DNA from 4 places in the Bradyrhizobium sp. CCGB12 genome. Region 4 is predicted to be linked to each of the others. Evidence: predicted binding sites of a transcription regulator. Region 4 holds the regulator's gene; each other region holds the start of a gene.

Region 1 (5,169 bases), 5.8 Mb from region 4:
CTATCGAAAGGCCCTCGCCTTGCGACCCGACTACGCCCTGGCCCTATCCAATCTCGGCAACGCGAACGTGGCCCTTGAACTTGTCCAGGATGCGCTCGAGAGCTACGACAAGGCGCTCGCCCTCGACGCAAGCCTTTCTGAAGCCCACAACGGCCGGGGTTGGGCACTCTGCCGTCGGCGCAACTATGATGAGGCTCTCGCAAGCTTGAACCGCGCGATATCGATCAAGCGTGACTATCCCGCGGCGCTGGCGAACCGCGCGGTCGCGTTGCGGGAACTTCAGCGTTTTGACGAAGCCCTGGCAGACGGCAATCGGGCAATCGCGCTGGCCCCCGACGACGCGAATGGGTGGCTCGCGCGGGCCAGTGTCTTGCTCGCAATCCAGCAGATTGCCCAGGCATCGCACGATTGCGAGCAGGCCCTCGCGATCGCTCCCGATTCCATTCAGGCTCACCTGGTGCTGGGCCTTTGCCTCGCCGGACTTGGCCGGGTCGACGAAGCCCTCGCCAGTTTCGACAGAGCCCTCGACATCCAGCCTGACCTCCAGAGCGCGATCTCCAACAAGATATTCACGCTCGATTTTGCGGGGGATGCCACCGTTGAGCGGCATCAGCAGGCGCGGCAGGTGTGGTGGGAGCGTGTCGGCGCGAAGATCGCGTCAGAAGCGTCGGGACCGCACGACAACAGCCGCGAGCCGGATCGCCGTCTGGTGCTTGGCTATGTCTCGTCGGATTTCAACGCGCATTCGGCCGCGTTGATTTTCAAGCCGGTCCTTCAACACCATGACCGGGCACAGTTCGAGATCGTGTGCTACGCCTGCTCGTCGAAAGTGGACGCTACGACCAGCGAATTTCGGGAGATCGCGGATCGCTGGCGCGACGCTTCGCAATGGACCGAGGATCGCCTCGCCGCCGAGATCCGCGCCGATGGCGTCGATATCCTGATCGATCTGTCCGGCCATACCAGGGGAAACCGCCTCGGCGTGTTTGCGCGCAAGCCGGCACCGATCCAGGTCCATGGCTGGGGCCACGGCACCGGCACCGGGCTGCCGACGATCGATTACCTGTTCTCGGACCCGGTCGCAATTCCTCACGAGGTTCGGCATCTGTTTGCGGAGACCGTTGTCGACCTGCCGTGCTTTGTGACGCTGGCGCCGTTGCCGGCCGGGATCGCGCGGGCGCAGGCGCCGGCGATCTCGAACGGCTTCGTCACATTCGGCGTCTTCAACCGCATCAGCAAGATTTCGGACGAGGCGGCGGAAGCCTGGTCCAGGGTTCTCGAGCGGGTGCCGGGTTCGCGACTGCTGATCAAGGATGTTGCGCTGGACGACCGGCTGGTCCGCGAGAATTTGCTGGCGCGGTTCGAGACTTGCGGATTGCCGGCCGAACGCGTCGATCTGCTCGGCGCCACCTTGCGAAGCGAGCATCTGGCGACGTTCAATCGCGTCGATATCTGCCTCGACCCGTTCCCGCAGAATGGCGGCGTCAGCACATGGGAAGCCCTGCAGATGGGCGTGCCGGTGGTCGCGAAACTCGGCAACAGCCTGCCCAGCCGTGCTGCCGGCGCCATCCTCACGGCGCTTGGCCTGCCGGACTGGGTCGCCGATAGCGAAGAGGCCTATGTCGAAATCGCAGTTGGCCGTGCGGCTGAGATCACCGACCTCGACAGATTGCGCCGCGAACTGCCCGGACAGATCGACGCTGCAGCCGCCAGCAACCCAGTCTCATACGGGCGAGCAGTGGACGACGCCTATCGCGCGATGTGGAAACGCTATTGCAACGGCGGCATCTGATCTCTGCTCAATGCAGCCGAAACACGCCATCCACGGCCCGCAGCTCGGCCGGCTTGATCAGCTTCGAATGCGCGACTGTGACCGAATGGAGCGGGCCGTCTAGCTTTTCCTGCCAGAACGCCAGGAAATCCTTCAACGCCGGAAATTTCGGAAACATGTCGTAGTTCTGCCAGACGTAAGTCTGGAGCAAAGAGGGATGATCGGGCATCCGATAGAGAATTTGCGCCGTCGTCAGCCCGTAACCCGCAAGCTGTTTCCGGAAATCATCGGAAACGCCCCCACTCCGCACGCCCATGCCAACCTCCTTTGCAGGAGCGCATTCAAGGGGCGGCCTGGTCGGTGTGCGCCTTACGAGCCACCCGGAATCGATGCGCTCACATGAGAGAAATGTGACGCAAACTGACAATCCATCTCAAGCCCAAAAGTTTAACAAGCTGTTGAAATTCAATGCATTAGCAGCAGATGGGACACCGTGCTAATACTGGCGCGGCCTCGGTTAACGATGGAAAAGAAATTCTGGCAGTCCGCGCTTCCGGGTGCTGATTTTTCTGCTAGAAGCCCTTGCCCCCGCAAAATTCCTGTCCTATTTCAACCTCGCCCGTGCTAGCACTCGCGGGCATCGATTGCTAACAATCTGAAAATATCAACTCGTGCAAATGGTTAGGAGGACTGCATGAAATTCCGTCCGCTTCACGACCGCGTCGTGGTCAAGCGCATCGACGCAGAAGAGAAGACCGCTGGCGGCATCATCATTCCCGACACTGCCAAGGAAAAGCCCTCACAGGGTGAAGTCGTCGCCGTTGGCCCGGGTGGCCGCGACGAAGCCGGCAAGCTGATCCCGATCGACCTGAAGGTCGGCGACCGCGTGCTGTTCGGCAAGTGGTCCGGCACCGAGGTCAAGATCGACGGCGTCGATCTCTTGATCATGAAGGAAAGCGACATCATGGGCGTCCTCGACGTCCCCGCTTCCAAGAAGAAGGCGGCCTAAGAGCCCCTCTTTCCCTCCAGTCACACATCTCAAGGAAAATTCCAGATGGCAGCCAAAGAAGTCAAATTCTCGGTTGAAGCGCGCGACAAGATGCTGCGCGGCGTCGACATCCTCGCCAATGCGGTGAAGGTCACGCTCGGTCCGAAGGGCCGCAACGTCGTGCTCGACAAGTCGTTCGGCGCTCCCCGCATCACCAAGGACGGCGTCACCGTCGCCAAGGAGATCGAGCTCGAGGACAAGTTCGAGAACATGGGCGCCCAGATGGTGCGCGAAGTCGCCTCCAAGTCCGCTGACGCGGCCGGCGACGGCACCACCACCGCGACCGTGCTCGCGGCCGCGATCGTGAAGGAAGGCGCCAAGTCGGTTGCCGCCGGCATGAACCCGATGGACCTCAAGCGCGGCATCGACCTCGCGGTCGAAGCCGTGGTTGCGGACCTCCAGAAGAACTCCAAGAAGGTCACCTCGAACGACGAGATCGCCCAGGTCGGTACCATCTCGGCCAACGGCGACGCCGAGATCGGCAAGTTCCTCTCCGACGCCATGAAGAAGGTCGGCAACGAGGGTGTCATCACCGTCGAGGAAGCCAAGTCGCTCGAGACCGAGCTCGACGTCGTCGAGGGCATGCAGTTCGACCGCGGCTACATCTCGCCGTACTTCGTCACCAACGCCGACAAGATGCGCGTTGAGATGGAGGACGCCTACATCCTCATCAACGAGAAGAAGCTCTCCTCGCTGAACGAGCTGCTGCCGTTGCTCGAGGCCGTGGTGCAAACCGGCAAGCCGCTGGTCATCGTCGCCGAGGACGTCGAAGGCGAAGCCCTCGCGACCCTCGTCGTGAACCGTCTGCGCGGCGGCCTCAAGGTTGCGGCCGTCAAGGCTCCGGGCTTCGGCGATCGCCGCAAGGCCATGCTGCAGGACATCGCGATCCTGACCGGCGGCCAGGCGATCTCGGAAGATCTCGGCATCAAGCTCGAGAACGTCACGCTCAACATGCTCGGTCGCGCCAAGAAGGTGATGATCGACAAGGAGAACACCACGATCGTCAACGGCGCCGGCAAGAAGGCCGACATCGAGGCGCGCGTGGCCCAGATCAAGGCGCAGATCGAGGAGACCACCTCGGACTACGATCGTGAGAAGCTCCAGGAGCGTCTCGCCAAGCTCGCGGGCGGCGTCGCGGTGATCCGCGTTGGCGGCGCCACCGAGGTCGAGGTGAAGGAGCGCAAGGATCGCGTTGATGACGCGATGCATGCGACCCGCGCGGCCGTGGAAGAAGGCATCGTTCCGGGCGGCGGCGTCGCCCTGCTCCGTGCCTCCGAGCAGCTCAAGGGCCTGCGCACCAAGAACGACGACCAGAAGACCGGCGTCGAGATCGTGCGCAAGGCGCTGTCGGCCCCCGCTCGCCAGATCGCGATCAACGCCGGTGAAGACGGCTCGGTGATCGTCGGCAAGATCCTGGAGAACAAGGCCTACAATTACGGCTTCGACTCCCAGACCGGCGAATATGCCGACCTCGTCAAGAAGGGCATCATCGACCCGACCAAGGTGGTCCGCACCGCGATCCAGAACGCTGCCTCGGTTGCGGCGCTCCTGATCACCACGGAAGCCATGGTCGCCGAGCTGCCCAAGAAGGGCGGCGCTGGCCCCGCGATGCCTCCGGGCGGCGGCATGGGCGGCATGGACTTCTGATCCAGCCGATCAGGCAAGCGACGAATGCGAAACCCCGGCAGCGATGCCGGGGTTTTTGTTTTTGATGATACACGCCAACGTGGTAGTCTGGGTCATTCCGAGGCGCGACGAAGTCGCGAGCCCGGAATCAATTGCACCACTTGCTCATGGCCTATTACGTCTACCTCCTCGCCAGCAAGAAATACGGCACGCTCTACATCGGCGTGACGAATGACATCATCCGCCGCATCCATGAACATAAGAGCAGAGTCGCCGCAGGTTTCAGCAAGCGGTACTCCGTCGACCGGCTGGTTTGGTTCGAAATCTACGAGGATCCCGTCACAGCCATCACGCGCGAGAAGGAATTGAAGAAGTGGCGACGGGAATGGAAGATCCGGCTTATTGAGGAGCAGAATCCTCAGTGGATCGATTTGTATCAGCAGATTACGAACTGAGATTGCGGATCAATGGATTCCGGGCTCGCGCCCAAGAGGGCGCGCCCCGGAATGACGGAGGAGAGACCTTGGCCTCACTCCACCTTCCCGAGCCGCTCCATGTGCGGCTCGCCGTCTTCGTCGAGCGACCAGAATATCCGCGTCACCTTGCCGACGAGATTGTCCATCGGGATGAATCCCATCGCCGGCATGCGGCTGTCGGAGGAATTGTCGCGGTTGTCGCCGAGCACGAAGAAATGGCCTGATGGCACGGTGAAGACGCCGGTGTT
Region 2 (5,169 bases), 880 kb from region 4:
TTTCGGATCGAAGGGACGCTGCCGCGGATCGACCGCATCCTGCTGGAGACCTGCGCCTTGCTGATATCCACCCTGCATCTGCGGCTCGCCCATCGGCGGCAGGCGGCGCTGATCGTAGTAACCGGGCTGCTGCTGATAGATCGGCTGCTGCGGCGCATAGGCCGGACCGCGGCCAGGACCATCGCCAAACAGGAACTCGATGAAGCCGCCGCCCATGTTCGCATTGGAGGCGACACGCACCGGCGCCGGCGGCATCTGCGGCTGGTAGAGTACCGCGGGCGGATCGTTCGGTACGTTATTGTCAAAAGCGCTGGCGCTGTTTGCGCCGGCAATGAAGGTGCACGCGCTGCCCAGCAGCGCGACAGACATTTTCTTGAACATCGACGTACTCTGTACTGTTTCGTCTAGATCACATGCGTCGCGGAAAGCGTCTGGCTGATCGGCCGCCGCGACGTGGTCAATAAAAAGCAAAAGCCGTTTTGTTTGGTAAACAGAAGCGGCGTTTCGATTCACCACGTCGCCAAGCATGGGCCAATTTGGCGATCAGCGTTTATTTTCGGTGAACGCAGCGCAGCCATGGTTAATCGCTTCTTTGCGCGCCGTCGCGCGACGCCGCACAACAGTTCCGGCCGTGAACTTCGTGTTAAATCGCTTCTGCCTACAAAGACGCGTGAATGAGGTGGGGGAGTATTCTGATGGCTGTTCACCGCAAGCGTTTTCGCGTCGAAGATATCGTCGGTGGCGAAATGCCCATTGTTGACGTAACCGAAGAGGCAACCCCGATGCATAGCGAGATCATGGCCGAGCTGCGTGCGATCCGCGCACAGATGGCCAAGGGCACCGTGCCCTTGTCCGGCAGCGCAGCCATGGCGGCGATCGACGCCTCCACCGCCCATGAGCTCTCCGAAGCTCGCACCATGCTCGAGACCTACCGGGCGCAGATCGAGCAGTGCGAGAAGCTGAAGGTCGAACTCGACCTCATCCACGACGCCATCGACCGCACCAAGCGCGAGATCGCGACGCTGCACGGCAAGAGCTTCGATGGCGGCGAAATGGCCAAGGTCAATGGCGAGCTCGGCGCGGTCGTCGGCGGCACCGAGCAGGCGACGCAGCAGATCCTCGAAGCCGCCGAGTCGATCGACCAGGCGGCGAGCGCGATGTCCAAGGTGCAATCGGCCGATCAGCAGAAGCGGCTCGCCGACGACATCCAGGAACGCGTCATCTCGATCTTCGAAGCCTGCAACTTCCAGGACCTGACCGGCCAGCGCATCAGCAAGGTCATGACCACGATGAAGTTCATCGAGCAGCACATCAATGCGATGATGGAAATCTGGGGCGGCGTCGACGCCATCAAGGCCCACGTGCCGGCGCCTGTCGACGGCCGCAGCGAGGACGAGAAGCTTCTCAACGGCCCGAAGCTCGCCGGCGACGTCGGCCACGCCTCGCAGGACGACATCGACGCGCTGTTCGACTGATCGGACGCGAGATCACGGAAAAGCAAAACGCCGGCATGAGCCGGCGTTTTTTGTTTGGGGCGTCATTGCGAGGAGCGAAGCGACGAAGCAATCCAGGCTGCCTCCGCGGAAACAGTCTGGATTGCTTCGCTTCGCTCGCAATGACGCCTCGCTAGGCCGGAACCCCGATCACGCCCGCGGCGCGCAGCGGACGTAGACCATGTTGCCGTAGCGGGTGGCGGCGTCCTTGTCGATGAAGCGGGTGATCAGCACGCGGCCGTCGAAGGAGACGATCTCACGGTCCTGATCGCCGGGAGTGGGACCGGCGGGGCCGATGTAGTTCTTGCCGCTGGGCGAGCCCTTGAGCCGCAATTCCTGCGGGGTCGCCTGGTCGGCCAGATGCATGATCACGCCGCCGGAGGAACCGGCGGTGATCACATAGGGATTCTTGCACTGGGCCCTCGCCGCGGCTTCGGTGCGGGCACGGTCGGCCGGGTTCTGGAACGAGGCGAGACCCCAGCGTCCCACGATCTCGTCGGCGCGGATCGTCGCAGGCATTTCCGGACCCGTGCCGGGTTCGGCCTCGGGCGGCGGCGAAGACGACGAGAAGGACGGCAGGCTCATGCCGCCGCCGCAGGCGCCCAGCAATAGCGCCAAGCAAGAGGCAGCCGCCAGATTGGCGACCGTGCGCGCGTGAGCTGAACTGATCATGGCATTCCCCCGAACAAGACCATGGCCGCACCCCTCCCGCAGCCAAGCGCAAAACCGCCGCCGGGGCAATGACGTCGTTTGATACGCCGGCGCCCCGAACGAGTTTCCAATCATCCTATATCCGCCTCACCAATCGCTTAACCACCTTTGCTTGACAGGATCGCGGCCAAGCCATATTTCCGGGCCCACTATTAGCACTCGGAAAGCCCGATTGCTAAGCGCGCCGTCCGATCCTCGAAGAGGGTGGACGGAAGCGCCGCCCCACCCACTTCCACTACTTCCAAAGCGAGCCTCCAAAGGGAAACGTCATGGCTAAATCCAAATTTCGTCCGCTGCATGACCGTGTCGTGGTCAAACGTATCGACGCCGAGGAAAAGACCAAGGGCGGCATCATCATTCCGGACACCGCCAAGGAAAAGCCGTCCCAGGGCGAAATCGTCGCCGTCGGCCCCGGCGGCCGCGACGAGACCGGCAAGCTGATCCCGATCGACCTCAAGGTCGGCGACCGCGTGCTGTTCGGCAAGTGGTCGGGCACCGAGGTCAAGATCGACAACGAAGAGCTCCTGATCATGAAGGAGTCGGACATCATGGGCGTTCTGGCCTAAGGCCACCCGCCTGAACGGCCGCTGAATGTCTCATCGTCATGCCCGGGCTGAAGCGCGAAGCGCGTCTTCGCGATAGGCGACCCGGGCATCCATCTTTTTCGCAGGGTGATGGATTGCCGGGTCAGGCCCGGCAATGACGGAGAGAGAAGCGCGGCAGACACATCACGAAACACGAGGAATAGCAAAAATGGCTGCCAAAGACGTCAAGTTTTCCGGAGACGCGCGCGATCGCATGCTGCGCGGCGTCGACGTTCTCGCCAACGCCGTCAAGGTGACGCTGGGCCCGAAGGGCCGCAACGTCGTCATCGAGAAGAGCTTCGGCGCACCCCGCATCACCAAGGACGGCGTCACCGTCGCCAAGGAGATCGAGCTCGAGGACAAGTTCGAGAACATGGGCGCCCAGATGGTGCGTGAGGTCGCCTCCAAGACCAACGACCTCGCCGGCGACGGCACCACCACCGCGACCGTGCTGGCCCAGGCCATCGTGCGCGAAGGCGCCAAGGCGGTTGCCGCCGGCATGAACCCGATGGACCTCAAGCGCGGCATCGACAGCGCGGTTGCGGCCGTCATCAAGGACATCGAGAAGCGCGCCAAACCGGTCGCCTCTTCCTCCGAGGTCGCCCAGGTCGGCACCATCTCGGCCAACGGCGATACCGCCATCGGCAAGATGATCGCCCAGGCGATGCAGAAGGTCGGCAACGAGGGCGTCATCACCGTCGAGGAGAACAAGTCGCTCGACACCGAGGTCGACATCGTCGAGGGCATGAAGTTCGACCGCGGCTATCTGTCGCCCTACTTCGTCACCAACGCCGAGAAGATGACCGCCGAGCTCGAGGACGCCTACATCCTGCTGCACGAGAAGAAGCTCTCGGGCCTGCAGGCCATGCTGCCGGTGCTCGAAGCCGTGGTGCAGTCGGGCAAGCCGCTCGTCATCATCGCCGAGGACGTCGAAGGGGAGGCGCTGGCCACCCTGGTCGTCAACCGCCTGCGCGGCGGCCTCAAGGTCGCGGCCGTCAAGGCGCCGGGCTTCGGTGACCGCCGCAAGGCCATGCTCGAGGACATCGCGATCCTCACCGGTGGCCAGCTCATCTCCGAGGACCTCGGCATGAAGCTCGAGAACGTCACGGTGAAGATGCTCGGTCGCGCCAAGAAGGTCGTGATCGACAAGGAGAACACCACGATCGTCAACGGTGCCGGCAAAAAGCCCGACATCGAGGCCCGCGTCGGCCAGATCAAGGCCCAGATCGAGGAGACCACCTCGGACTACGACCGCGAGAAGCTCCAGGAGCGCCTTGCCAAGCTGGCCGGCGGCGTCGCGGTGATCCGCGTGGGCGGCGCCACCGAGATCGAGGTCAAGGAGAAGAAGGACCGCGTCGAGGACGCGCTCAACGCCACCCGCGCCGCGGTACAGGAAGGCATCGTCCCGGGCGGCGGCGTCGCGCTGCTCCGCGCCAAGAAGGCGGTGGGCCGTCTCACCAACGCCAATGACGACGTCCAGGCCGGCATCAACATCGTGCTGAAGGCGCTGGAGGCCCCGATCCGCCAGATCTCCGAGAACGCCGGCGTGGAAGGCTCGATCGTGGTCGGCAAGATCCTGGAGAACAAGTCCGAGACCTTTGGCTTCGACGCCCAGAACGAGGACTATGTCGACATGGTCGAGAAGGGCATCATCGATCCCGCCAAGGTGGTGCGCACCGCGCTCCAGGACGCCTCCTCCGTGGCCGGCCTGCTGGTCACCACCGAGGCCATGGTCGCCGAGATGCCGAAGAAGGAAGCCCCGCCCGCCATGCCCGCGGGCGGCGGCATGGGCGGCTTCTAAGGCCCTCTTCTTCCATTACAGCGCTGTGAAGGCCGCCTCCGGGCGGCCTTCTTTTTTGCCGACCCTGCCCCCGCGCTTTCCGATTCAACCGGCGGCCAAAACCCACTACGGTGGCGCCGATTCTCAAGCGCGTTGGCATCAAGACGAATCGTGATCGCGCTTTGGGTTGTTGTTTGGGCGTGATCTTTTCCGGATCATGCCCCTTGCTCGAGGATTTCGTCGATGCGCGCGCACCTGGTTTGCCCGACAGCTCTTTTGGCGGCCTTGCTCGCCGTTTCGCCCGAGGTCGCCTCGGCCCAGATGAAGCTGTCGCCGAAGGCCACGGCGCCCGGCGGCGCCGAGACGCGCTATTTCACCTCGATCGACGGGCTGATGGACGGCAATGCCGACGCGATCCTGAAGGAGACGCGCCAGGGCAAGACGGTCACGGCGGCCGTGCTCGACGTCTGCTATCCCGTCGCGAAGAATTCCGACCGCAAGGACCGCTTCGTCGTCAATCTCCAGGTCGCGGGCCAGAACCTGACGGGCACGACCCAGAGCCTCGGAGCGAAGGCGCCTGTGAGCGTCAAGCTGCTGCGCA
Region 3 (5,169 bases), 1.9 Mb from region 4:
GTGATATCCGGATGTTGCTGCAGCAAATGGGCGAGGAGTGTCGTCCCGGAGCGCGGAAGGCCGAGGAGAAAGCATACTGCGGGCGAATGATTAGTAATGTCGACCATGTGTCCTCCTAAGCGTGCACAAGCTGAGCGGCCATCGGCGTCGTCGTCGCTCGAACAAAGTAACGGCAGCGCTGCGGTTCTATCAGCATTGACCCCTTGCGCAGCATCTTGTGGGAAGGATGTCGCTTGCTCATCGTCTAAGACCTATCGAATTCGATCCATATGACAGGATCCGGAGCTTTTAACACTCCAATTGGCCCCCCGCGGCCCCTAGCAGACGTGAGACAAAGTCGAAGGTGAGCTCAATCGTACGAAGATAAACAGCTGATATGGGAAGGGTTGAAAAGACTATACTAACGTTTATCGCCAGGCGAGGCACTTATCGCGTCTGGGGCGCAGCTCTTTGTCAAATTTCTAAGTTGTATCCACAGTGGAGAGCCAAGAGCTTCGCACCCATGCCTGATGCCGAATACTTATTCCGGTCGAACGGCAGGTCACGTCTCGATGCCATGAAGCGGAACAGGCTCATTGGCGGTCTGCGCATGCCCGGCCGGTCAACAGTCCAACGCGATGCGCTCAGCGCGTGTGCCCTCACCTTCCGTGCCGGCAATGATATGCGGTGATTGACCGTAGCTGGAAGAAACGTGATGTGGTCTCGCTCAGCTTTGCGCTGGACCTGCGCCACCCTCGTAGAAGTCTCGTCGTCGTGCTCGGCTGGGCTAAGGAGGCGGAAGCCAAAGCTGGAATGGACCGGCCAATCCGCCTTGGGCTTAAAACTTTGCGCCCTTTTGCCGAGAGTTTCCCATCGCTCCCCTTTCGAGCAGAGGGCATCATTCGCACGCGGCGAAGCGCAGTTTACTTCAAGCGCTACGCCCAAGCTGGCAGCAGAAGGAAGTCGCCTCCAATGCCGAGCAGGAGGCGCTGAAAGAACATTGCCGCGTTTTGATGCGGGCATACAGCTCGGCGAAGGCCGAGGGCGAACTTGGCCCGACATTCGGCTTTCTCGTCGCCGTGACCTAAGCGCTGAGACGTGGCGCTCGCTCAACTTGGCAAGCTCGAGCACACCCTGTCGCATTTTTGCGGCACCATTCAGATGGGCGTAGCTTGGCAGAACAGCGCTTGCGATGCCAAGCCCCACTATCTCTCCGTCAAGTACGACCTCCGAGTTGCCGCTGCGATCTTCGCGCCTCTGATCGAGGTAGCAATCCAAGAAGGTTTTCAGCCGATTTATTCCGAGGCCGAATCCGCACGGGCGGCGCGACGGCAACTCAAGGGGAGCCGCTTTCCGCTTGTGGGCGCTACCCGGCGCGATCGTATGAAGGGGGCTATTGTGAGAGGAAATACGCTGCTGTCGATTTGCTCCAGCGCCAGTCCGCCGCAATGCGGGCAGAGGCATTCTGGCGCGAACCTAGCGGATCGGGTGCGAGGGCTAGCGGATCATCGATCCAAGAAGGGCAACCCCAATCTCGGCGCAGAATGCCCAAACCGCTCGCTCGCGCCAGGGCGACTCACCTGATCATTCGAAACTACGCCAGACCGGCACTGCTTTACCATTCGCTTTGAGATCATGGTTGCAAGGCAAGGCGGAAAGAGTTCGAATTGGAAAGCGATATTGGGTCGAGAGACAGAGCTCACTGAGAATAGCGTCGGGCACTCGGCCGCAAGCTCGCGAGGTGATCTGGCCCGGAGCGGACTACAGCATCGCGGTGAGTCAGGATTTTCCTCCTACAAGCACTTGTTCCCCAACAAATCAGTCCTATCTCAGGTGCGCCAAGATTGGCACTCACTGGCTCCGATTGCTAACAATCGGGAAATCCTCAATTTGTGTAAATGCTTAGGAGAGATCTGCATGGAATTCCGTCCGCTTCACGACCGCGTCGTGGTCAAGCGCATCGACGCAGAAGAAAAGACCGCTGGCGGCATTATCATTCCGGACACTGCGAAGGAAAAGCCTTCACAGGGCGAAGTCATCGCCGTGGGCCCGGGTGGCCGCGATGAGTCCGGCAAGCTGGTCCCGATCGACGTCCAGGTCGGCGATCGCATCCTGTTCGGGAAGTGGTCAGGCACTGAGGTCAAGATCGACGGTGAGGAGCTGTTGATCATGAAGGAGAGCGACATCTTGGGCGTTCTCACGGATCCGTTCGCCAAGAAGAAGGCCGCCTAAATCACCGCTCGCAGGACTCATCCTGAGGAGCGCATGCCGCGCGCCGACATGGGTGAGACCAAGTAAAACACTCAGGAAAACTCACATGTCTGCCAAAGAAGTTAAGTTCGGCGTGGACGCCCGCGACAAGATGCTGCGCGGCGTGGACATCCTCGCCAATGCCGTGAAGGTCACCCTCGGCCCGAAGGGCCGCAACGTCGTGCTCGACAAGTCGTTCGGCGCTCCCCGCATCACCAAGGACGGCGTCACCGTCGCCAAGGAGATCGAGCTCGACGACAAGTTCGAGAACATGGGCGCCCAGATGGTGCGCGAAGTCGCTTCCAAGTCCGCTGACGCGGCTGGTGACGGCACCACCACCGCCACGGTGCTCGCTGCTGCGATTGTCCGCGAGGGCGCCAAGTCGGTCGCCGCCGGCATGAACCCGATGGACCTCAAGCGCGGTATCGACCTCGCTGTCGAGGCCGTGGTTGCGGACCTCCAGAATAACTCCAAGAAGGTCACGTCCAACGACGAGATCGCCCAGGTCGGCACCATCTCCGCCAATGGCGACGCCGAGATCGGCAAGTTCCTCTCCGACGCCATGAAGAAGGTCGGCAACGAGGGTGTCATCACCGTCGAGGAAGCCAAGTCGCTCGAGACCGAGCTCGACGTCGTCGAGGGCATGCAGTTCGACCGCGGCTACATCTCGCCGTACTTCGTCACCAACGCCGACAAGATGCGCGTTGAGATGGAGGACGCCTACATCCTCATCAACGAGAAGAAGCTCTCCTCGCTGAACGAGCTGCTGCCGTTGCTCGAGGCCGTGGTGCAAACCGGCAAGCCGCTGGTCATCGTCGCCGAGGACGTCGAAGGCGAAGCCCTCGCGACCCTCGTCGTGAACCGTCTGCGCGGCGGCCTCAAGGTTGCGGCCGTCAAGGCTCCGGGCTTCGGCGATCGCCGCAAGGCCATGCTGCAGGACATCGCGATCCTGACCGGCGGCCAGGCGATCTCGGAAGATCTCGGCATCAAGCTCGAGAACGTCACGCTCAACATGCTCGGCCGCGCCAAGAAGGTGATGATCGACAAGGAGAACACCACGATCGTCAACGGCGCCGGCAAGAAGGCCGACATCGAGGCGCGCGTGGCCCAGATCAAGGCGCAGATCGAGGAAACCACCTCGGACTACGACCGTGAGAAGCTCCAGGAGCGTCTCGCCAAGCTCGCGGGCGGCGTCGCGGTGATCCGCGTCGGCGGCGCGACCGAGGTCGAGGTGAAGGAGCGCAAGGATCGCGTTGATGACGCGATGCATGCGACCCGCGCGGCCGTGGAAGAAGGCATTGTCCCGGGCGGCGGCGTCGCCCTGCTCCGTGCCTCCGAGCAGCTCAAGGGCCTGCGCACCAAGAACGAGGACCAGAAGACCGGCGTCGAGATCGTGCGCAAGGCGCTGTCGGCTCCCGCTCGCCAGATCGCGATCAACGCCGGTGAAGACGGCTCGGTGATCGTTGGCAAGATCCTGGAGAAAGAGCAATACGCCTACGGTTTCGACTCGCAAACCGGCGAGTATGGCAATTTGGTTACGAAGGGCATCATTGATCCGACTAAGGTCGTGCGCACCGCGATCCAGAACGCTGCCTCGGTTGCCGCGCTCCTGATCACCACGGAAGCCATGGTCGCCGAGCTGCCGAAGAAGAACGGGGCCATCCCCGCCATGCCGCCGGGCGGCGGCATGGGGGGCATGGGCGGCATGGACTTCTGACCAGCTATCTCAAAATGGGACCCCGGCAGCAAATGCCGGGGTCTTCTCTTCGGCGCAGAGCTCTTGTCCACATCGCGGTTCTGGTGCGCTAGTGCTCCCGGATATGACGATCAGCAGCTGCCGTGGCGCTGGAACCTCGGATCAACCCGAGCGCCCTAAGAGATCCCGGGCTTGCGGTCGTGGAACAAGCAGCATCGCAGGCAATGCGAATCTCACTGGAATGATTACGAACTGAGCGTATCCAGGCGCAATGAGAACCGCCAAGCGAAAATGTCGCATCGTCCTATCGCCTCTGCGCAATCGGCAACCGTACGCGGAGCCGGCTAACAGCACTATTGGCCAGAGGTTGGACGGCGCTAGGAGCAAAGCAAGCCAGCGATCGTCCGCCAACTGCAGAATCACCATCTGCACCGGCGCTTACTGACCGAGCTAAACGGATGCGCATGTACTGGGTGGTGGTCTTTCGTGAAAACGATCCTCATCTCTTCTATTTGAGCCGATCTGTTGCACGGTCGACAATCAGAAGAGCTCAATCGAGCCGGAAGCGCTTTCGCCCAAGCGCTACGATTTCCCGGTCGGTCGAGGGATGGCTTGTCTCAAGGCGGATGGTGAGGTCGCGCCTGTTCGTTCTCAGAAAGTGCGTCAGCTTGGTCTTTTCGGTCTCCGGTCCGACGATCAGCAGATCGGTACAGCTACTCAGGGCGCTACCTACCCTGACGAGAAAAGTTGAATCGTCATTCACGCCGGAAGCTCCAATCGTACACACTTTATGAGCGCGCACGGTCGCGGCGCCAACGCCTGTTAGTCCTATGAAGAATATCTTGGCGATAGGGTTCTCGATCCACACTACCGCGTGCGATTGAATCTGCTCTGCCATTTTCTTTCCCCTCAATGGGAGCGCAAGGCGCACGCATTCTTTGCGGCTGATGATGCGGAACACGGCTCCTACAAGCAGCCGTATTCGGAACCAGCGTTGGTGGATCGGCGGGAGATCGCGTTTACCCTCAGAGCCTTGCTGCTGGGAAAGCGCCAGCTTCATGCCTCAGGCTGCGTCTTCACCACTGAAGGCTAGCCGATTTCCGCTCCATGTCGTCCCGAATCCCGCGAAAGCTCCTTTGAGGAGAGCTCTTGCCGCCGTCAGAGCTCACGCGGACTTGCGAATAACTGGATGGAGTCATAGAGCGCAAGTTAGCCCGAGATGGGGCTATCACTGCGAAAATGAA
Region 4 (5,169 bases):
TCAATTTGCCGGCCTGGTGCAGGCCGAAGAACGGCGTGCCCTCTTCGATCGTCAATTGATAGAGCGACAGATGCTCGGCCGCTTCATCGATCGCGAGACGCAGCTCATCGGCCCACATCGCCGGCGTCTGGTCGGGACGGGCGTAGATCAGGTCGAACGAATAGCGCTTGAACGAGTGGCGTGCGATCGCGACCGCATCGAGTGCCTCGCGGGCGCTGTGCATCCGGCCGAGTGCTTTCAGCGAGACGTCATCGAGCGCCTGCACGCCGAGCGAGACGCGGTTGACGCCGGCGCTGCGGTAGCCGGCAAAGCGGGTGGCCTCAACGCTGGTGGGATTTGCCTCCAGCGTCACTTCGACGTCGCCGGCAACATGCCAATGCTTGCCGATCGCATCGAGCACCGCGCCGACGGTCGCGGGCTGCATCAGTGACGGCGTGCCGCCACCGAGGAAGATCGAGGTGACCTCGCGCCCGGGCGCGCGCTCGGCGGTCGTGGCGATCTCGCGCGCAAAAGCTGACGCAAACCGCGCCTCGTCGATCGCGGCGTGGCGGACGTGGCTGTTGAAGTCGCAATAGGGGCACTTCGACAGGCAGAACGGCCAGTGCACGTAGACGCCAAAGGCTTCCTTAGCGCGGCTCAAGGCAGATCTCCGCCAGTTTCACAAAGGCGCGGGCGCGGTGCGATAGGCCAAGGCCGAGCGGCGGCAGGCCGTGCTTCTCGATGCTGTCCATCTCGCCGAAAGTGCGGTTGTGGCCGTCGGGCAGGAACATCGGATCGTAGCCGAAGCCGGCATTGCCGCGCGGCGGCCAGACCAGCGTGCCGTCGACGCGCGCCTCGACCTCTTCGAGATGATCGTCGGGCCAGGCGACGCAGAGCGCGGAGACGAAGTGCGCCCCGCGCTTGTCCGGCGTGGTGGCGCCGCGCTCCTGCAACAGCCGCTCGATCTGTGCCATCGCTGCGCTGAAGTCCTTGGACGGGCCGGCCCAGCGCGCGCTGTAGATGCCGGGCGCGCCGTCTAGCGCGTCGACCACGATGCCGGAATCATCGGCGAAGGAAGCAAGCCTGGTCGCCTGCGCCGCCGCGATCGCCTTGATCGCGGCATTGCTGCGGAAATCGCTGCCGGTCTCTTCGGGCTCGGGAAGGCCAAGCTCGCCGGCCGACACCGCCGCGATGCCGTACGGTGCAAGCAGCTCCCGCATCTCGGCGAGCTTGCCGGGATTGTGGGTGGCGATGACGAGCTTGTCCGTGATTCGGCGGTGCATGGCCTATAGACTACGCTACCGCCAGTTTCTGCAAGTCCACGAGACGCGCGACGCCCTTGCGCGCCAGCGCCATCAGCGCCAGGAACTCGGTTTCCGTGAATGGCTCGCGTTCCGCGGTGCCCTGCACCTCGATGATGCGGCCGTCGCCCGTCATGACGAAATTGGCGTCGGTCTCGGCCTCCGAATCCTCGGCATAGTCGAGATCGAGCACGGGCGTGCCGTTGTAGATGCCGCAGGAGATCGCGGCGACGTTGTCGCGCAGCACGTTGGCCTTGACCATGTTGCGCGCCTTCATCCAGGCGATGCAGTCGGCAAGCGCGACCCAGGCACCGGTGATCGAGGCCGTGCGGGTGCCGCCGTCAGCCTGGAGCACGTCGCAATCGACCGTGATCTGGCGCTCGCCGAGCGCTTCGAGATCGACGATGGTGCGAAGCGAGCGGCCGATCAGGCGCTGGATCTCGACGGTACGGCCGCTTTGCTTGCCGGCGGAGGCCTCGCGGCGGGTGCGTTCCGAGGTCGCGCGCGGCAGCATGCCGTATTCGGCGGTGACCCAGCCGCGGCCCTGGCCCTTCAGCCACGGCGGCAGGCGGTCTTCCAGCGTGGCGGTAACCAGGACATGGGTGTCGCCGAATTTCACCAGGCAGGAGCCTTCCGCATATTTGACGACGCCGCGCTCCAGCGTCACGGGGCGCAATTCGTCGGGCGCACGGCGGCTTGGCCGCATGGGAAATCCTCCAAAACTCTCGGAAAAAGGCTGTTCGCGGTGCTTGTAGGTGGGGTGAGGGTGGGCGGCAAGGTTTTTTCACCCCTGATGCCGAGCGCGCAAACGCCACGCTTGTCAGAAGCGCCCGGGATGGACAAATTATGAGCGTCTGAGAGGAGTTACCGTCTGTGGCCCAACACGATCCGATCCATCTGATCGCGCCACGCGCAGGCCTTGCTCAGCTCAACGAGCGTTCCCGCGATATCTTTCGTCAAATTGTCGAAAGCTATCTGGCGACCGGTGAACCTGTAGGCTCACGCAATATTTCGCGGCTGATCGCCTTGCCGCTTTCGCCGGCCTCGGTCCGCAACGTCATGGCGGATCTGGAACAATTGGGCCTGATCTACGCCCCACACACCTCGGCCGGCCGTTTGCCGACGGAACTCGGCCTTCGCTTCTTCGTCGACGCCCTGATGCAGGTCGGCGACCTCAACGAGGCCGAACGGCAGTCGATCCAGAGCCAGCTGGCGTCCGTCGGCCAGGCGCAGTCGGTCGAGGCGGCGTTGGACCAGGCCTTGACGCGGCTGTCGGGCCTGACCCGCGCCGCCGCCGTCGTGCTGACGCCGAAATCCAATGCGCGGCTGAAGCACATCGAGTTCGTCCGGCTGGAACCGGAGAAGGCGCTGGTGATCCTGGTCGGCGAGGACGGCCAGGTCGAAAACCGCGTGTTGACGCTGCCGCCCGGAGTTCCCTCCTCGGCGATCACCGAGGCCGGCAATTTCCTCAATGCGCGCATCCGCGGCCGCACCCTGGCCGAGGCGCGGCTCGAGCTCGAGACCGCGCTCGGGCAAGCCCGCGCCGAGCTCGACCAGCTGACGCAGAAGGTGATCTCGGCCGGCATCGCAAGCTGGTCCGGCGGCGAGAACGAGGACCGGCAGCTCATCGTCCGCGGCCACGCCAATCTGCTCGAGGATCTGCACGCGCTGGAGGATCTGGAGCGGGTGCGCCTGCTGTTCGAGGACCTCGAAACCAAGCGCGGCGTGATTGACCTGCTCGGCCGCGCCGAAACCGCGGAAGGCGTGCGCATCTTCATCGGTTCGGAGAACAAGCTGTTTTCCTTGTCGGGCTCCTCCACCATCATCTCGCCCTATCGGGATGCCGCCGGCCATATCGTCGGCGTTTTGGGCGTGATCGGTCCGACGCGGCTGAATTATGCCCGTGTGATCCCCACGGTGGACTACGCCGCCCGCATCGTCAGCCGCCTTCTGGGGGGCTGACCGGCGTTTCCGCCGATCACGGGCGCTTGATTTTCGGACGCTTAGGCACGATATCCGGGCCAACAATCCCTGGAAACGAGTTCGAGATTAGAGCCGATGACCGATCGAGACCGGCAACCCGAAGACACGACCGCGCCGACGCCCGAGCCCGTGGTGTCAAAGCCCTACATCATGCCCGACGATCCCGAGCCGGGCTCGGTCGAAACGTTGCAGAAGGAAGCCGCTGAAGCGCGCGACCGCATGCTGCGGACGCTGGCCGAGATGGAGAATCTGCGCAAGCGCACCGCCAAGGAGGTCGCCGACTCCAAGCTCTACGGCGTCACCGGCTTTGCCCGCGACGTGCTCGACATCGCCGACAACCTTCAGCGCGCGCTCGATGCCGTTCCGGCCGAGGCGCGTGCCGCCGCCGATCCCGGCCTGATCGCGCTGATCGAGGGCGTCGAGCTCACCGAGCGCTCGCTGCTCAACGCGCTGGAAAAGCACGGCGTGAAGAAGTTCGATCCCCAGGGCCAGAAGTTCGACCCGAACTTCCAGCAGGCGATGTTCGAAGTGCCCGATGCGTCGGTGCCGTCGGGCACCGTGGTGCAGGTCGTGCAGGCCGGCTACACCATCGGCGAGCGCGTGCTGCGCCCGGCGCTGGTCGGTGTCGCCAAGGGCGGCGCGAAGGCCGCGCCTGCGGCGAACAGCAACGAGTCGAGCGGCGCAGCGAACTGATCGATCCTCATGGTGAGGAGGCGCCGTAGCGCCGAACCATGCAGGCTCGGCAGCATCAGCTCGGCCTTCATCCTTCTAGACGCGCGCGAAGAAGCGCGCTCCTCAGGACGAGGGTTTGGCAGGTGTTTCGCGCCGACTACGCGCTCACCGCGATATCACCCGACTGAATCCGCTTCACGCCGGCCTTGGCCATATCGGCCCAGGCCTTTGCCAGCGAGCCCTGCGTGTCGATGCCGCGGCAGGCGTCTTCCACCACGTAGACCTCGAAGCCCGCCTTGCGCGCATCGAGCGCGGTCCAGGCGACGCAGAAATCGGTCGCGAGACCCGCAACGAAGACGCGCTTGATCTTGCGGCCCTTCAAGTAGCCGGCAAGGCCCGTCGAAGTCTTGCCGTCGGCTTCGAGGAAGGCCGAATAGCTGTCGACGTTCTTGTGAAAACCCTTGCGGATGATGAGCTCGGCGTGCGGGATCGCAAGGTCCTTCGACAGCGCCGCGCCTTCGGTGCCCTGCACGCAATGGTCCGGCCACAGCACCTGTTTGCCGTAAGGGAGATCGACGGTCTCGAACGGTTTCTTGCCGGCGTGTGTTGACGCAAACGAGACATGGCCCTGCGTGTGCCAATCCTGCGTCATCACCACGTTCGAAAACGCTTTCGAGATCTTGTTGATGACGGGCACCACCTGATCGCCTTCCTTCACCGCGAGACTGCCGCCGGGCAGGAAGCAGTTCTGGACGTCGATCACGAGCAGCACGGTTGCATCGTCGGGCTTGATCGATGCCGCGGCAAGGAGTGCGGTTGGCGTGAGCGCCGCGAGCGCCGTGGTCCCAAGCGCCGCAAGGATTTGTCGTCGATCCAACATCGTTCGCCTCCCCTTAGGATGATCCAACAGGGGGGAGCCTAGTTCCGTTCGTGTACGAACAGAAGCCTGAAAATGGTGAGCGCTTGGGCTATCGCCGCGGGCTCGGTGCACCTCTCCCGCTCGCGGGAGAGGTCGGCGCATAGCGCCGGGTGAGGAATCCCTCCTCTGGGGGAGTCTTTGTTGTTGAAGCACCCTCTCCCCAACCCTCCCCCGCAAGCGGGGGAGGGAGCGCACCGCCGCCTTTGCAGATGCCGCCTACCCCTTCGGCTGGATGCCGTCGCGCACGGCGCGGAAGCGGGTGAAGGCGGCCAGCCATTGCTCGCGCGGGGCGCTGGCGATGATGCGCAGCGAAGC

What was found. Region 4 encodes HrcA, which represses chaperone genes, less so after heat shock. Its sites were predicted from a motif close to GTTAGCACTCNCNNNNNGNGAGTGCTAAC; they were not measured.
Region 1: the regulator HrcA is predicted to act here: its motif matches at 2,395-2,423, upstream of NLM27_RS07740 (co-chaperone GroES).
Region 2: the regulator HrcA is predicted to act here: its motif matches at 2,356-2,384, upstream of groES (co-chaperone GroES).
Region 3: the regulator HrcA is predicted to act here: its motif matches at 1,823-1,851, upstream of groES (co-chaperone GroES).

Annotation. Positions count from the first base shown of each region.
Region 1 is NZ_JANADO010000001.1:1,650,078-1,655,246, reverse strand. It holds gene NLM27_RS07750 (tetratricopeptide repeat protein) at 1-1,792, shown strand, start outside; gene NLM27_RS07745 (usg protein) at 1,800-2,087, opposite strand; gene NLM27_RS07740 (co-chaperone GroES) at 2,466-2,780, shown strand; gene groL (chaperonin GroEL) at 2,826-4,466, shown strand; gene NLM27_RS07730 (GIY-YIG nuclease family protein) at 4,613-4,900, shown strand; gene lepB (signal peptidase I) at 4,975-5,169, opposite strand, start outside.
Region 2 is NZ_JANADO010000001.1:8,303,937-8,309,105, reverse strand. It holds gene NLM27_RS38140 (L,D-transpeptidase) at 1-381, opposite strand, end outside; gene NLM27_RS38135 (protein phosphatase CheZ) at 696-1,475, shown strand; gene NLM27_RS38130 (hypothetical protein) at 1,644-2,165, opposite strand; gene groES (co-chaperone GroES) at 2,474-2,770, shown strand; gene groL (chaperonin GroEL) at 2,958-4,589, shown strand; gene NLM27_RS38115 (hypothetical protein) at 4,812-5,169, shown strand, end outside.
Region 3 is NZ_JANADO010000001.1:5,477,569-5,482,737, forward strand. It holds gene NLM27_RS25355 (sulfotransferase) at 1-107, opposite strand, end outside; gene groES (co-chaperone GroES) at 1,897-2,211, shown strand; gene groL (chaperonin GroEL) at 2,297-3,946, shown strand; gene NLM27_RS25370 (hypothetical protein) at 4,476-4,985, opposite strand.
Region 4 is NZ_JANADO010000001.1:7,426,156-7,431,324, forward strand. It holds gene hemW (radical SAM family heme chaperone HemW) at 1-640, opposite strand, end outside; gene rdgB (RdgB/HAM1 family non-canonical purine NTP pyrophosphatase) at 627-1,262, opposite strand; gene rph (ribonuclease PH) at 1,273-1,986, opposite strand; gene hrcA (heat-inducible transcriptional repressor HrcA) at 2,154-3,242, shown strand; gene grpE (nucleotide exchange factor GrpE) at 3,339-3,956, shown strand; gene pncA (bifunctional nicotinamidase/pyrazinamidase) at 4,093-4,815, opposite strand; gene NLM27_RS34025 (hypothetical protein) at 5,071-5,169, opposite strand, start outside.